One region of the Bradyrhizobium sp. 18BD genome, then DNA from elsewhere that is predicted to be linked to it. Evidence: predicted binding sites of a transcription regulator. Region 1 holds the regulator's gene; the other holds the start of a gene.
The links. Region 1 encodes LexA, which represses DNA repair genes until DNA is damaged. Its sites were predicted from a motif close to TGTTCNNNNTGTGTTCNG; they were not measured.
Positions count from the first base shown of each region.

Region 2: dinB (DNA polymerase IV) is a predicted target of LexA. The motif match lies at 3,398-3,415, and genes of this name have one in related genera.

Region 1 covers NZ_JAVAYL010000030.1:32,950-40,173, reverse strand. Annotated here, with positions in the region: gene RAD16_RS37165 (HAD family hydrolase) at 1-88, shown strand, start outside; gene RAD16_RS37160 (hypothetical protein) at 245-439, shown strand; gene RAD16_RS37155 (molybdopterin molybdotransferase MoeA) at 670-1,881, shown strand; gene lexA (transcriptional repressor LexA) at 2,058-2,759, shown strand; gene RAD16_RS37145 (hypothetical protein) at 2,947-3,150, shown strand; gene RAD16_RS37140 (hypothetical protein) at 3,347-3,778, shown strand; gene RAD16_RS37135 (GAF domain-containing protein) at 3,971-4,912, shown strand; gene RAD16_RS37130 (ComEC/Rec2 family competence protein) at 4,922-7,198, opposite strand.
Region 2 covers NZ_JAVAYL010000018.1:49,536-56,759, reverse strand. Annotated here, with positions in the region: gene RAD16_RS28685 (FAD binding domain-containing protein) at 1-435, shown strand, start outside; gene RAD16_RS28680 (DUF485 domain-containing protein) at 466-765, shown strand; gene actP (cation/acetate symporter ActP) at 765-2,420, shown strand; gene RAD16_RS28670 (hypothetical protein) at 2,457-2,912, shown strand; gene dinB (DNA polymerase IV) at 3,453-4,700, shown strand; gene RAD16_RS28660 (hypothetical protein) at 5,161-5,388, shown strand; gene RAD16_RS28655 (hypothetical protein) at 5,500-6,258, opposite strand; partial or broken gene RAD16_RS28650 (SEC-C metal-binding domain-containing protein) at 7,147-7,215, opposite strand.

The sequences.
Region 1 (7,224 bases):
CGAGGGCGCCCGTGCCTGCGGTTTGACCGCGGTGCATGTGACCTCGCCCCAGGATGTCGGCAACGCGCTGAGGGCGCTGGGAATCTGACTGGCATTCCGCCATCGCGCCATCCGGTTCCCGGAACTCATTCCGCCGAAAATGAGGAACCAAATTACTTTGTGCATTTTTGTACGGAGTTCGGGGAACGAATGTCCCGTTCAGGACTCATGAGTCCGTTGGGAATTCTACATCGGACCTATCGTCGTGTTGGGCAAAACCTACCTCACCAAGCAGGCCTCCCTGCTGATGAAATTCGCCAGAACCACTTCGGATTCTGACCTCTCCGCAAAGTTGATCAGCAAGGCCGCCGACCTGAAAGCCCAGGCCGACCCGATGCCCGACAAGGATCAGGGGCCGATTGCGCCGGACGTCAGTCCGGGCAAACAGCCGGAGACCTGACCGATGCTGGCCGTGGCTCTCGTCTTTCTCGTCCTCGCCATGGCCACCCTCGTGCCGGTCTGTCTCGCCTTCCGGATCATGCCGCGGCGGACGTGATGCTGCCTCTCATCGCCAAGCGCATGACGCAGGATAAATCATCCCGCGCGGCCACCCGTTTTGCCTCTGTGCCTGCACTCGGCTAGAACTCTCGCCGCCGATTTGCCCGAACGGGCGCAGCTGGAGTTTTCACCGTGGCCCTGATGCCGGTTTCTGACGCGCTCGCCGCGGTGCTTGCCGGCGCAGAGCCGCTGCCCGAAGAATCGGTCGCTCTCGACCAAGCCTTTCACCGCGTGCTCGCCCGCGACGTCGCGGCGCAGCGGACCCAGCCGCCGCAGGCGATGTCGGCGATGGACGGCTATGCGGTACGCGCGGCGGACGCAGCGAAGGTCGATGCCCAGCTCACCGTGATCGGCGAGGTCGCGGCGGGCCGGCCATTCGCCGGAACGGTCGGTGCCGGCCAAGCCGTGCGGATCTTCACCGGCGGCGTCGTGCCTGACGGCGCCGACGCGGTCGTGATCCAGGAGGACACGGTCGCAGACGGCAAGCGCATCACGATCAAGGAAGCCGCGGTGACGGGACGGCACATCCGCCCCGCCGGCGTCGACTTCTCGGAAGGCGACGTGCTGCTGCGCAAGGGAGCCCGGCTCACCGAGCGCGACCTCGCCCTCGCCGCCGGGATGAACCACCCGCTTCTGCCCGTCCGTCGCCGCCCGAAGGTTGCGGTCCTCGCCACCGGCGATGAGCTGGTGATGCCGGGCACGACGCCCGGCCCCGGCCAGATCGTCTATTCCAACGGCTACGCCCTGCACGCGCTCGCCCGCAGCGAGGGCGCCGACACCATCGACCTCGGCGTCGCCGCCGACACGCTTGCCGCCACCACCGCCGGTATCCGCCGCGCCCGCGAGAGCGGCGCCGATATCCTCATCACCACCGGCGGTGCTTCGGTCGGCGACCACGACCTGGTGCAGCAGGCGCTGCGGGACGAAGGCATCTCGATGGCGTTCTGGAAGATCGCGATGCGGCCGGGCAAGCCGATGATGAACGGACAACTCGGGGCGATGCGCGTGATCGGCCTGCCCGGCAATCCCGTGTCATCCTACGTTTGCGGTTTCCTGTTTCTGGTGCCGCTGATTCGCGCGCTGGCAGGCCAGCAGGTGATTCATCATCGCCGCGAACGCGCCGTGCTCGGCCGCGCCGTCGGCGCCAATGACCAGCGCGAGGATTATCTGCGCGCGCGCCTCGATATGCGCGACGACGGCACGCTCGTTGCCAATCCGGTCAACCACCAGGACTCCTCGCTGCTTGCGAATCTCGCTGCGGCACAGGCACTTCTCGTGCGCGCACCATTCGCACCGAAGGCCGAGGCCGGTGCGCCTTGCGAGGTGCTGCGACTGCCCGTCTGACCGCTTCGTTCGCACGCGTTCCGCGAACTTTGTCGCGTTCACGGTAAATTAAGCAGTTGCGGAACATGTATCGAACATATAGTGTCCGTTCATGATTTGTTTCGAGCATGTAGCGGCTTATCGCTGAATTCAGCGTCTCGGAATCGAACGACATCAACCGGGGGATTTTGGTCGAGATGTTAACGCGCAAACAATACGAGCTCCTGCGGTTCATCAGCGAGCGGCTGAAGGAAAGCGGCGTGCCGCCCTCCTTCGATGAGATGAAGGACGCGCTCGACCTGCGCTCGAAGTCGGGCATCCATCGCCTGATCACCGCGCTCGAGGAGCGCGGCTTCATCCGCCGCCTGCCCAACCGCGCCCGCGCCATCGAGGTGATCAAGCTGCCCGAGCTGCAGGCCGCCGCCGGCAACCGCCGCGGCTTCACGCCCAGCGTCATCGAGGGCAATCTCGGCAAGGTGCGCACCACCTCAAGCCCGCCCGCCGACGAGGGCGAGCGTCCCGTCGCCGTGCCGGTGATGGGTCGGATCGCGGCCGGCACGCCGATCGAGGCGTTGCAGACCCGCAGCCACACCATCAGCGTTCCGCCCGACATGCTCGGCTCGGGCGAGCACTACGCGCTCGAAGTGCGCGGCGATTCCATGGTGGAAGCCGGCATCCTCGACGGCGACATGGCGCTGATCCAGCGCAACGAGAGCGCCGACACCGGCGACATCGTGGTGGCCCTGATCGACGACGAAGAGGCAACCCTGAAGCGCTTCCGCCGCCGGGGCGCCTCGATCGCGCTCGAGCCCGCCAACGCCGCCTATGAGGTCCGCATCCTGCCGCCCAACCGGGTCAAGATTCAGGGCAAGCTGATCGGGCTTTACCGGAAGTACTGAACACGTCCGCGCGGCGCCCTCTGGCGACCGCGCCTTAAACGATGGAGCGGATGATTGTCCGCTCCGGCTGGATAGTCTTTCTGGTTTTGCGCAGATTATCCCGCCACCTCTCCAGCGCTAGATCCTCGGCACGCCGCACGAAGCCCGCATCGCTTCGTAAGGCCTTTGACAGACCGAGGAGACAACCATGCGCAAGATCGTCTTGAGCACAATCATGATGGCGCTGATCGCAGAATCCGCGTCGCAAGCCATCGCCGCAGAGCCGCACCATGCCCGCAAGGCAACACCGGCAGCGGCGAGCGAACAATTCCGCAATGCACGCAACGCCGTCGCGCAGCCGTCACAACCGGTCTGGCCATACTCCGGCTGGTCGGCACCTGCAGGCCGCTGACGGATAAGGCCGCTAAATGCACGGGAGCGGACTTTGTTCCTCCAGTATTTGAAAAAGATATTGTGATGGCGGCCCGCGGATCCAAGCCGCAGATTTGCCCACAACCAAGCAGAACCTGATGGGCTTCCACTCTGATAGAGGCCTGCGCCTCCGAAACAGAGGCGCGGGTTGCTATCTTCGAATGAGGAGCAACACGATGTGTGACTACAGCCTGCACGCCGTCGCGACGCGTCCCGCAGAAGTCGGCGAGACGATCGTCACGACAACCTTCCGCGGCACCTCGACGCGCGGCTTCGCTTCCGAAGCGGACATGTCCGTCGCCGTATGTCTGCTGCCGGGAACGGAGCTCGCTTTCGCCGACAACGTCCGTTACGACAATCGCTGGATCTGGACACGCACGATCAATTCGCGCGTCGGCAAGTTCGGCAAGGTCGATCCGCACATTCCCGATCGTCATCACGACGCGATCGAATTTGCCGACGGCAAATACGTGTTGGTGACACAGCTCGTCGAAGGCCAGCGCGCAACCGTGCTGCAACTGCCCGTGACCCAGCCGCTCGGCGAGCGCGAGCAGACGCCGCAAATCGTTGCCGACAGGCCGACGATCACGCGTCTGCCGATCGGCTGATCGGAGCGATCCCCGGCTCGCAGGTCGGGGCCAGAATGGAAATCGCCATCGCCGGCCGTGGCCGGCGACGTGGTGATGCTTGTGTTCCCCTTGCGTCGCACGAAGTTTGCGCGGCCCTGCCTGAATTTTGAACGTCCGCTCCGCCGGTAAATGGCCGATGCTGCCAGTGACTTGAGGCGGCGGACACGTTCGATGAAAACCTTCATTCGCGTCGTTGAACTCTGGGTGCCTGATCGCACGCGCATGCGGCTGGAATTCGGAGGAGGCCTCTACGGCGAGGGGCTGTCCGCGTTCAAGGCCGTGAGCGAGGACTTGCGCTTCGGTCATGACGAGGGCCTTCCCGGCAAGGCCTGGGCCGCCGGTCATCCCGTCATCCTCACCAAATTCGCCAATTCCTATTTCAAGCGAACCGACCAGGCGCTCGCGGCAGGCCTCACCTGCGGCGTCGCGGTGCCGGTCTTTTCGGGCGAATTCCTGCAGGCCGTGATGGTGCTGTTCTGCGGCGACGACGCGGCGCATGTCGGTGCGATCGAGCTCTGGCACAACGATCCCGATACGTCCCACGAAATGGCACTCGTCGACGGCTACTATGGCACCGCCGACATGTTCGAGTTCAACTCCCGCCACACCAGGTTTCCGCGCGGCTTCGGCCTGCCGGGCCGCACCTGGAAAGCCGGCCTGCCGCTGATCATCAAGGACCTGCACAACGCCAAGAGTTTCCTGCGCTGGGAGGAGGCCGCGGAGGTCGGGATCAATCTCGGCGTTGGCGTTCCCTACCGCACCGAGCGCGACCAGACCTGGGTGCTGACCTTCCTCTCCGCGCAGGCGACACCGATCGCGCGGCGCTTCGAGATCTGGGTGCCGAACGAGGCCCGTTCCGCGCTGGTCTATCGCGCCGGCGATTGCAGCGCGCAGACCGACCTTGCCGCGTTCTATGCGACCAGATCCATCGCCAGGGGCGACGGCAGCATCGGGGGCGCCTGGGCGACCGGCATGCCCGCTCTCAACGACGATTTCGCGCATGATGGTTCGGTCGCAGCCATTGAGGCCCGTGCCGCCGGACTGAGCCAGATGGTAGCCCTGCCGGTGATCGGGAGCGCCGGGCTCGACGCCGTGCTGGCCTGGTACCTGTAGCCGGCCCGTTCAGTCGTCGGCCTGCAGATCGGCCTCGGACGGCGTGGCGTCCCGGGGAGCCGCCGCCCGGGGCACAAGGCTCACGCCGAAATCCGCTTCGCCGGCGGCTGCCGGCGCCCACGGGCGGTCGGTGCCTCTGGCTTTCACTGCCTGAACCGCAAAGCCGTCACCGCGCTGGGTCAGCGCGAGCGCGCCCTGCGCAGCGAGACGCTGCCGGTCAACGACCATCGCAGCGCAATCCGGGGGCGCGGGACGGGCCGTCACCACCAGCGCGGCGCGGCTGCAATCGTCCGCCAGCGCGTCGATGCGCAACGCCAGGGCGACCAGGCGGCCGTCGGCGAGCGGCGTGACACAGCCGGCCTCATCGCATGACACGCCGTCACTGAGCGAGCCGCTCCCGGTATCGCGCGGATCGGCGTCGGCAGCGAGCCATTCCTTCAGCAGGAAGCCGTCCTTGCTGGCCCTGACCAAATGCAGGTGCCCGTTCCTGCCCCGCACCGCGACGCTCTGCCCGTCACTCGCGATCAGGATATCGGGCTGCCGCGCGGTCAGCCCCCACAGGACCGCAACCAGCAGCACCGCCGCGCCCGACCACCGCAGCGGCGTGCGCAGCAGACCCATGACGATGATCCCGAGGCTGGCCGCGATCAGCGGCGCGATCCCGAACGCCGGAAGGCGGCCGATCGCACCCGGCAGGGCCGCCACCCAGCGCGAGACCATGACCATCCAGTCGATGCCGATCCCCATCAGCCACCAGAACACGCCGTCGAGCCCGAACGGCGCCGCAAGCAATCCCAGCAGCCCGGCCGGCATCACCAGCGCCGAGACGACAGGCATGGCGCCGAGATTGGCCAGCACGCCGTAGGGCGTGACGCGGTGGAAATGGAAGGCGGCATAGGGCGTGGTCGCGAGCCCCGCGATCAGCGAGGCCAGGAACAGCATCGCGATCTCGCGGCCGCCCCACAGGGCAATCCGCGCGGTCGCGGAATGATCAGGCGAGGCGAACAGGTTCGGCATACCGATCTGCACCAGCGCGACGAGGCCGAGCGTTGCCGCGAACGACATCTGAAAGCTCGGATGCACCAGCGCTTCCGGCGCGACCGCCAGCACGATCAGCGCGGCCACCGCCAGCGTGCGAAAGGTGATGGCGCGGCGATCGACCATCACGGCGATCAGCACCACCGCGGTCATGAAGAACGATCTTTGCGTCGCAACTTCCGCTCCCGACAGCAGCAGATAGAACGCGGCCGCGACCAGCGCCGCGGCAGCAGACCATTTCTTGATCGGGAAGCCGACTGCCAGTCCCGGGATCAAGGCCAGCAGCGCGCGCACCGCAAAGAACACGACACCGGCGACGACGGCCATGTGATAGCCGGAGATCGAGAGCACGTGTCCAAGGCCGGAGATGAACATGGCGTCGTTGACGGGCGTCGTGATCGCATCGCGCCGCCCCGTCAGCAGCGCGGTCGCGATTGCGCGATTGTCACCGTCGAGCGTGGCGCGGATGCGCGCATCGATCGCATCGCGCAGGCCCTGCATGAAGGCGGCATAGCGCAGCCTCAAGCCGCCGGTCTCCGGCGGCACCGAGGCCGTGATCGCGCCCATCACAAAGCCTGATGCGCCGATCCCCTGGAAGAACATGTCGCGCGAGAAATCGTAGCTGCCGGGGCGCACCGGCGAGATCGGCGGCATCAGCCGCGCTTTCAACTGCACGAAACTGCCGACCTCGGGCGCGGTCCCCTTGCGCACCGAAAGCCGCACGCGTTCCAGCTTGACGTCGCTGCGCTGCGCCTCCATCGCGGTGACGCGCAGCACGAAACGATCGGTGCGCTCGCGGATGTCGCGGGTCTCGACGAAGCCGGACAACGACACCGAATAGAGCGCCTTTGCCAAAACGGGATGGGCGATCCGCGCCGTCTTCCAGGTCGCCATGGCAAAGCCGGCCGCGACCGCCGCGATCATGATCGCGGGCGCAAACAACCGGGTTCGCCACAACAAGATCGCACCAAGCAAGAGGGCGATGGCCGTCGCGGCCACGACGGACAGCACCGGCTCATGATCGGCGGCAAAATACAGCGCGATGCCGCTGCCGAAGGCGACAGGGACCCACGGCAGCAGCCGCCCGGCGCCGGCCTCGGCGCGCAGCCATTCGCGCAGCGTTTCGACAATCGCAGGCCACGCACCAAACCCGGCCGGCACAAAGCCGCCCGCCGACGCGGTGCGGCCCGTCGGCCAAGTTCCTGCGATCCCTTGCGAGACACGCTGCGGCCGGCCCGACTTCGCCATCCCTGCACCTTGCGATACGCGACCGG
Region 2 (7,224 bases), on a different contig from region 1:
ATGCGTCGGGACGCGGAGCAATTGCTTGCACCGCAATTCGCCGAGGTCGTTCGCCTTACCCCTCAGCCGTTCATCCAGGCCATTCTGGATCTCGAGACACCGCGCATGGCGCTGGGATCCCGAACGGTGATCCTGGGTGATGCCGCGTTCGTGGCCAGGCCCCATGTCGGAATGGGAGTGACGAAGGCCGCCGCCGACGCGGCAGCGCTGGCTGATGCTTTGCGAGCGCACCCGGCCGATTTGCCCGCGGCGCTTGCGAAATTCGAGTCGATGCGGCTTCCGTTCGGAGCCGCGGTCGTCCGTCGTGCCCGCGATCTCGGCGCGTACATGCAGGCGCAGATTGCCACTGCCGAGGAACGGGCGATGGCGGAGCGGTATCGCAGCCCCGAGGCAGTGATGACGGAGACCGCCGTCGCGGCGGGCATCGCCGCCTGAGAGGATTTAAAAATGGAGGAAAGGAGACCAATGGATTTGAAAGCCATCCAGACCCATCCCGCGTTCAATCAGCTTGCGCGCGAACGCGCACGCCTTGGCGTGGGTATGTCGATCGTCATGGCCGCCGCCTATTTCGCCTACATTCTGACCATCGCATTCTGGCCCCGGTTGCTCGGGCGTCCACTATGGGATGGTACCGTGATCACTTGGGGCGTGTTGATCGGCGTCGGTCTGATCGCGCTCGGCTTCATTCTCACCGCCGTCTATGTCCGGCGGGCCAATTGCCGTTTCGATCAGCTCAGTCAGCTTCTTCTGGAGGACCTGCGATGATGTCCCGCTCGGGTTGCGGAGCCTTGTTTGCGACCGCATTAGTCCTTCTTTCAGATCCTGCAGCAGCTGACGCGCTGGCTTCAGCTGTCAACGCGCGGCAATCGTTGAATGCGACGGCGATCACCATGTTCCTCGGCTTTGTCGCAGTTAGTCTCGCGATCACATGGTGGGCGGCGAGAAGGGGGACAAGCACGGCGAAAGACTTCTATGCCGCCGGCGCCGGGCTCACGGGCGTCCAGAATGGGCTCGCGATCGCCGGTGACTACACCTCGGCGGCGACATTCCTGGGAGTCACGGCGCTCGTCTACAGCTCGGGCTACGACGGCATGATCTACGCGATCGGCTTTCTCGTCGGCTTCCCGATGATCCTGTTCCTGATTGCCGAGCCGCTGCGCAATCTCGGTCGGTACACGTTCGCTGACGTGGCGGCGTACCGGCTGTCTGAGGTGCCGGTGAGGGCTGTCGCTGGCGTGAACACCTTGGTGATCGTAGTCTTTTATCTGATCGCTCAGTTGGTGGGAGCCGGCAAGCTGATCCAGTTGTTGTTCGGACTTCCCTACGTCTACGCGGTCGGCATCGTAGGTGTGCTGATGATGGTCTATGTGACTTTCGGAGGCATGCTTGCGACGACTTGGGTGCAGATCATCAAAGCCATGCTGTTGATGTCGGGCTCGGTGCTGATGTCGATCCTGATCCTCGGACACTTCGGTTTCAGCCTGGAGGCTCTCTTCCGAGAGGCGATCATCTTGCACCCGAAGGCCGACGCGATCATGGCCCCCGGCGGACTGGTCAAGGATCCGATATCGGCGATCTCTCTCGGATTGGCCCTGATATTCGGTACGGCCGGGCTGCCTCACATCCTCATGCGCTTCTTCACCGTGAGCGATGCCCGTCAGGCTCGCACGTCGGTTCTGGTCGCGACGGGGTTCATCTCCATCTTCTATAGCCTGCTGTTCGTGCTCGGCTTCGGCGCCATTGCGATCGTTTCGGCGAATCCCCAGTTTCGCGATGCGTCGGGTGGTCTGCTTGGGGGCGTCAACATGGTCGCCCTGCATCTGGCGGACGCCGTTGGCGGGTCGCTCCTGCTCGGGTTCATCTCGGCGGTGGCGTTCGCGACCATCCTGGCCGTCGTATCCGGGCTGACACTCGCGGGCGCTTCGGCGGCGAGCCATGATCTCTATGCCCGTGTAATTCGCAGGGGCCGTGCGAACGAGCAGGAGGAAGTGCTTGTCTCGAAGGCCGCCGCGGTCGCAATCAGCCTGCTCTCGACGGGCTTGGGCGTCCTGTTCGAAAACCAGAATATCGCATTCATGGTCGGGCTGGTCTTCGCGATCGCCGCGAGCGCGAATTTCCCGGTCATATTTCTGTCGATCGTCTGGCCTGACCTCACGACGCGGGGAGCAATCAGCGGATCGCTCGCCGGGCTGCTGGCTTCGGTGGGGCTGGTCGCTCTTAGTCCGGGAGTATGGACCGCGGCGTTCAAGCTCGGGCCTGCACCGTTTCCTTACGACAATCCTGCCCTAGTCTCGGTTCCGCTCGCCTTCGCGGTATCGTGGGCCGTGTCGGTTCTGGACCGCAGTGCGGCCGCCGCTTCGGTCCGCGCATCATTCGGCGCGCAGCACGTCCGCGCCCAGACTGGGCTGAGCGTCGAGTAACGCAACCTGGATAACTCATCTCAAGGAGACACGACAGTGAGGGCTAGCGTAACGGAAAAGGGTAGGGCCGCGTGGCCCGATTTCATTCGCAAAGAGTTCGACACCAATCGATTCAACGGATGGGTCGGCACCAGGCTCTTGTCCGAAACGGACCGCGTGCGAGTCTGGGAAATCCGGCTTGCTCCGGGCGAGCGCATTGGATTCCATCGTCACGTGTTGGACTACTTTTGGACCGCAGTCACGCCAGGTCGGGCGCGATCACATGCGGAGGATGGGACGATCGTCGAAGCCATCTATTCGGCTGGCGAGACCCGTCACTTCGTCTATGGGAAGGGCGAATCCAAGACCCACGATCTCGAAAATGTTGGCGATGCCGACCTGTGGTTCACCACCGTTGAATTCCTCGACAGCGCCAATGCGCCTTTGGAGATTGGCTATGGACGCCATGGCGAAGCCTCTTCCGCCCGGGAACGGCTGCCGACCGAGGGCTGAACTGCGGGCCCTGGTATGATCTCAGGAACGATCGAAGCCTTAGCATCGTTGCCCGCCGACGCGCATATGCGCAAAGTTGCACCGATGATCATGCTGAGGCCGGAGGGCAACGATGTCAGCGAGGCAATCGGGCGCGGCGGCTTGCGAAAGCCAATCCGACCGCCCAAAGAAACGATCGCCGCTCTTAGGCTGACGAGCTTTCGACCGACATGCTCAGTTGCCGAGCAATCTGCACTCGGCGACGATTTTCGTCCAGATTGTTTACTCGCTCGATCAAGCCAGCTCTGGAGTTTTTATCGGGATAGGCATATCGCGTTGTAAAATAAAGAAACTGGCGCACCCGACACGATTCGAACGTGTGACCTTTGCCTTCGGAGCCCAAGGATAGTTGCCCTCGGCGACGCTTACTGGGGGTGATTGCCATGCCTTCTCGCGATGCTGATTTCAAAGATCAATCTACAGATCGGCTTGACACTCGCCGCCGATGTTCTCATTATGTTCTAGGTGGAGTGTCCTCGAACATCACGGGCGAACGGTCGGATGGCAACGACGGCCACCATCCTTCATGCGGACCTCGATGCCTTCTATGCTTCGGTTGAGCAGCTGCTTGACCCTTCATTGCGCGGCAAACCCGTCGCGGTCGGTGGTGGAGTTGTGCTTGCCGCTTCGTACGAAGCCAGGGCCTTCGGGGTCCGCGGCGGGATGCCAGGGCGGCGAGCGCGCGAACTCTGCCCGCAACTCACTTTTGTGAACGGGCATTTCAAGGAATACCAACGGCTGGGCGATGCCGCCATCAAGGTGATCGGCGATTTCACACCGCTCGTGGAGCGGATTTCCATTGACGAGGCCTTCGCCGACGTTGCTGGCTGCACCCATCTCTTCGGTCCACCTGACGAAATTGCGAAGACAATCCGCCAACGTGTGCGGGCTGAGCTCGGCCTTCCGATTTCAGTCGGCGTGGCTCGGACCAAGCATCTTGCAAAGATTGCGTCCCAAGTGGCCAAGCCCGATGGGCTGGTGATTGTCGATCCTGACACCGAGCTGCAATTCCTTCACCATCTACCCGTCGAACTGATGTGGGGAGTGGGCCCGGTCACGAAGGTACGACTGGCCGAAATCCACGTGCTGACGATTGGGCAGTTGGCAACGACACCGGGATGGTCGCTTGAGCGGCTGCTCGGTCCCGCTGCGGGGGAGAAACTTGCGGCGCTGGCGTGGAATCGTGATCCACGGGAAATCAAACCTCACCGCCGGGCCCGCTCGGCAGGAGCGCAATCGGCGATCGGCAGGAAGCCCGCTGAAGAACAATTTTTTCGACCGACCCTGCTTCACCTTGCAGACCGAATCGGCACGCGGCTCCGGGCCAAGGAAAGGCTTGGCCGAACCGTGACGGTCCGGGTTCGCTTCGCCAATCTGAACTCCGCTACGCGCTCGGTAACGCTCGACGCGCCAATCTCGACAACCGTAATCCTTGCCGAACTCGCCGAGGACCTGGTGCGCGCCGTCCTCGCAGACCACCCCGATGAGAAGACCATTTCGCTCCTCGCGATCGCCGTGTCGCACCTTGAGGACGACTGGGATCTGCAGCTGGACTTTCCGCTTGGGCTTCACGATGAACCGCGTCGCCCCGGCAGCAAGATCGGCATGGCACGTTGGGCCGCCGACTGTGCCGTCGATAAGATCCGTGATCGCTTTGGATGGGATGCAATTGGGTATGGCTCGGTGGCGCTCGGCATCTTTCGTTCGGTCCCTGACGAGTTTCGTGAGCTCGCCGAAAAGGACTTGTGATCGTCATCGGTTATGGGAAAGACCGCAGCCCCGTGCGGCCAACACGATGGCGCGAGAACACCGCCGTGGCGGCAACGCACGCCATAACAAGAAAGATCAATAGGTTAGAAGATGCTCACTGCGTTCGGGGCGCAGGGCATCCCCCAGTCAGATCGCAACTTGAACCGAATGTCGGTATCGGTGGTTGCGCGTCCCTGATTGAACCTATCATCAGCGCACAGTAAGTGAGCCTTGGATACCAATCGGTGCCGGGCCCCGCGTGTAGTCGCCGGAGACGTCAGAGAAGTGAGATCCTCGGCGACCCCGCAGCTTGGGGCCAGCCGACGCTATACGCATCCTGCAGCCGCGGGGAAGCCGCTGCGACTCCCTCCGCAGTTCTCGGAAGCTAAAATTTGCTCCTAAATCGCAATGTTCCCCTTAGCGGGCTAATGCTACGCTGCGCGCAGCGGGGGACTGACACTTGGCCATCTACCGAATACTTCAAAACTCACCTCTTGGGCCCGAAGAGATCACGCGGCTTTCCACCGCGTACGAGCAAGCCCTCCGCACAATTGGCGTACAGGATCGAAACGATCCCCTCACCGAATTGATAGCCAGGAAGATCATTGAGATCGGGCAGACCGGCCTCAAGGACCCCGCCAAGATCTGCGTCCGGGCCATCGAGGAATTGCGCCTGTCCAAAGGATAGCTGTGAGCCGGAAGGTCGTTTGTTCGTCCAGTAGCGCGTTGGTGCGAATATCTGTAGGGGCAGTTCCCCCAATTTGCGCATCAGCTTCTCACACGACAAAGGCTGATGCGGCTACGCGCGTTTTCCCATTCGCACCACGTTTCCATCAGTCCGCGGCACAAGTGACACCACTGCCGCCCTTGCGAGGTCTTCCAAGGCAGCCGCAATGTATTTCGCGTAGTGCCGCTCGATCATTTTGACTGAGGTATTATGCAACTTGGCGACCTGTTGGATGGGCAAGCCCTTCCGGAGACCGCGCACGATGCTCGAGTGCCTCAAAGCATAGGGAATCACCTGCGACATACCGGCGCGCTCGCGAATGGCCTTCCAGGGACGTGCAAGCTCGCCCCTTTTCCACGGACCGCGTTCAGACTTCTTCCATGCAATACCGCTCGGCTCCTGTTCATGGATCCACCGCTCGAAAAGAGGTGCATCGCTTGGCCTCCCAGCGATCGCGGGCAAGAGCACCTCGTCGATCCTCTCGGCTTTGAAGCCGGCCTTCACAATGGCGAGGAACGTCGGGTTTAGTTTCTTCCGATCTGCGGAAAGCCGCGGCCACGCTGCATTTAGTGCGGCCTTGAGGTCATTCACGAGCCGCTGCTTGGTCGTGACCTTTAAGTCCTGCGGCAAACTCTCACGCCACGTTATCAAGTCGTCTTTCAAGGCATGCAGACGCACCGATGCGAGAGGGGCAGCTTCCGCAGCTTCCTGATTGCCGCGCTTTTCTTGACCAAGAACATAGCGCCGCAGCTTGGTGCCGGCGTCGGATCGGACGTCGAGACCTGTTCGGCGTCTTTCTCTAGCGTCGCGTTCCTTGACCTGGGATTCCACGGCCGAGCGCACGGTAGGAGCCGGGCCTGCCGCCTGCGACGCGGCTTCTGGCTAGAGCTACGGCCTCCCGTGCCGCTCTCACGGCCTGTTCGAAGGTCAGAATCCCTTCGGCGGGCTTGTCATTAATGTCGTTGGCGACGCCGACTGGCTCCTGCTTCGTGGTGATTACGCCAACATGGCTATACGTCGAATATCCGTTGAATATCCGACACTGTACGTCGACGAACCATGCCGGATTGTGGCCGCGCAAGCTATTGAAATTATTGGACGTTGGCGAGCGGCGACGGACAGAGGCGGAGCCATTATTTGGCCCTCTCAAGGCTGAAACAGGGGTTCGATTCCCCTAGGGAGCGCCATTTCGCCGGATACCGGATGTTCGCGCGATGATCAGGCGGACCGGCGCCATTCTTCCGCCGTCAAGGCTTCCAGCTCAGCGAAATAGGCCTCGTTCGGATCCCGGTTCGAATTCGCCTCAACGCTGTGGCTGCCCGATCTGGTCTCGCGCATCAGATCGTTGATGTAACCAGCGAGCACCGAGCCGATCGCATGAATGGCTTCGTGACGATCCAGCCCTTCAGACATCAATCGCTGCGCAATGCGTCGCACGGGCAGTTCGGCATCGGCAATCTGGCTCTCGACGACAACGTGAAAAACAGCATGCACCTTCTCGCGCGGGACGCGGATCCGCGCACGCCGATGGTACTCCACGACAAGATCGATCCGCTCCTGCTCGTCCAGCGCAAGCCATTGTTCGGGGGCAGGCTCCGTGAACGGATCATATTCCAGGATCGCTCCTTGCGCCTGCTCAAGAACCGACAGGGCGATTTCCCGCTCCAGCGGATCGAGTTGGTGCAATCCGGATGGGAGTTCGTTCAGGCTTTGTGAGTTGAGACAGCACTTCTTGAACTTCTTGCCGCTGCCGCAGGGGCAGGGGTCGTTTCGTCCTACTTTCTTGTCTGAATTCAC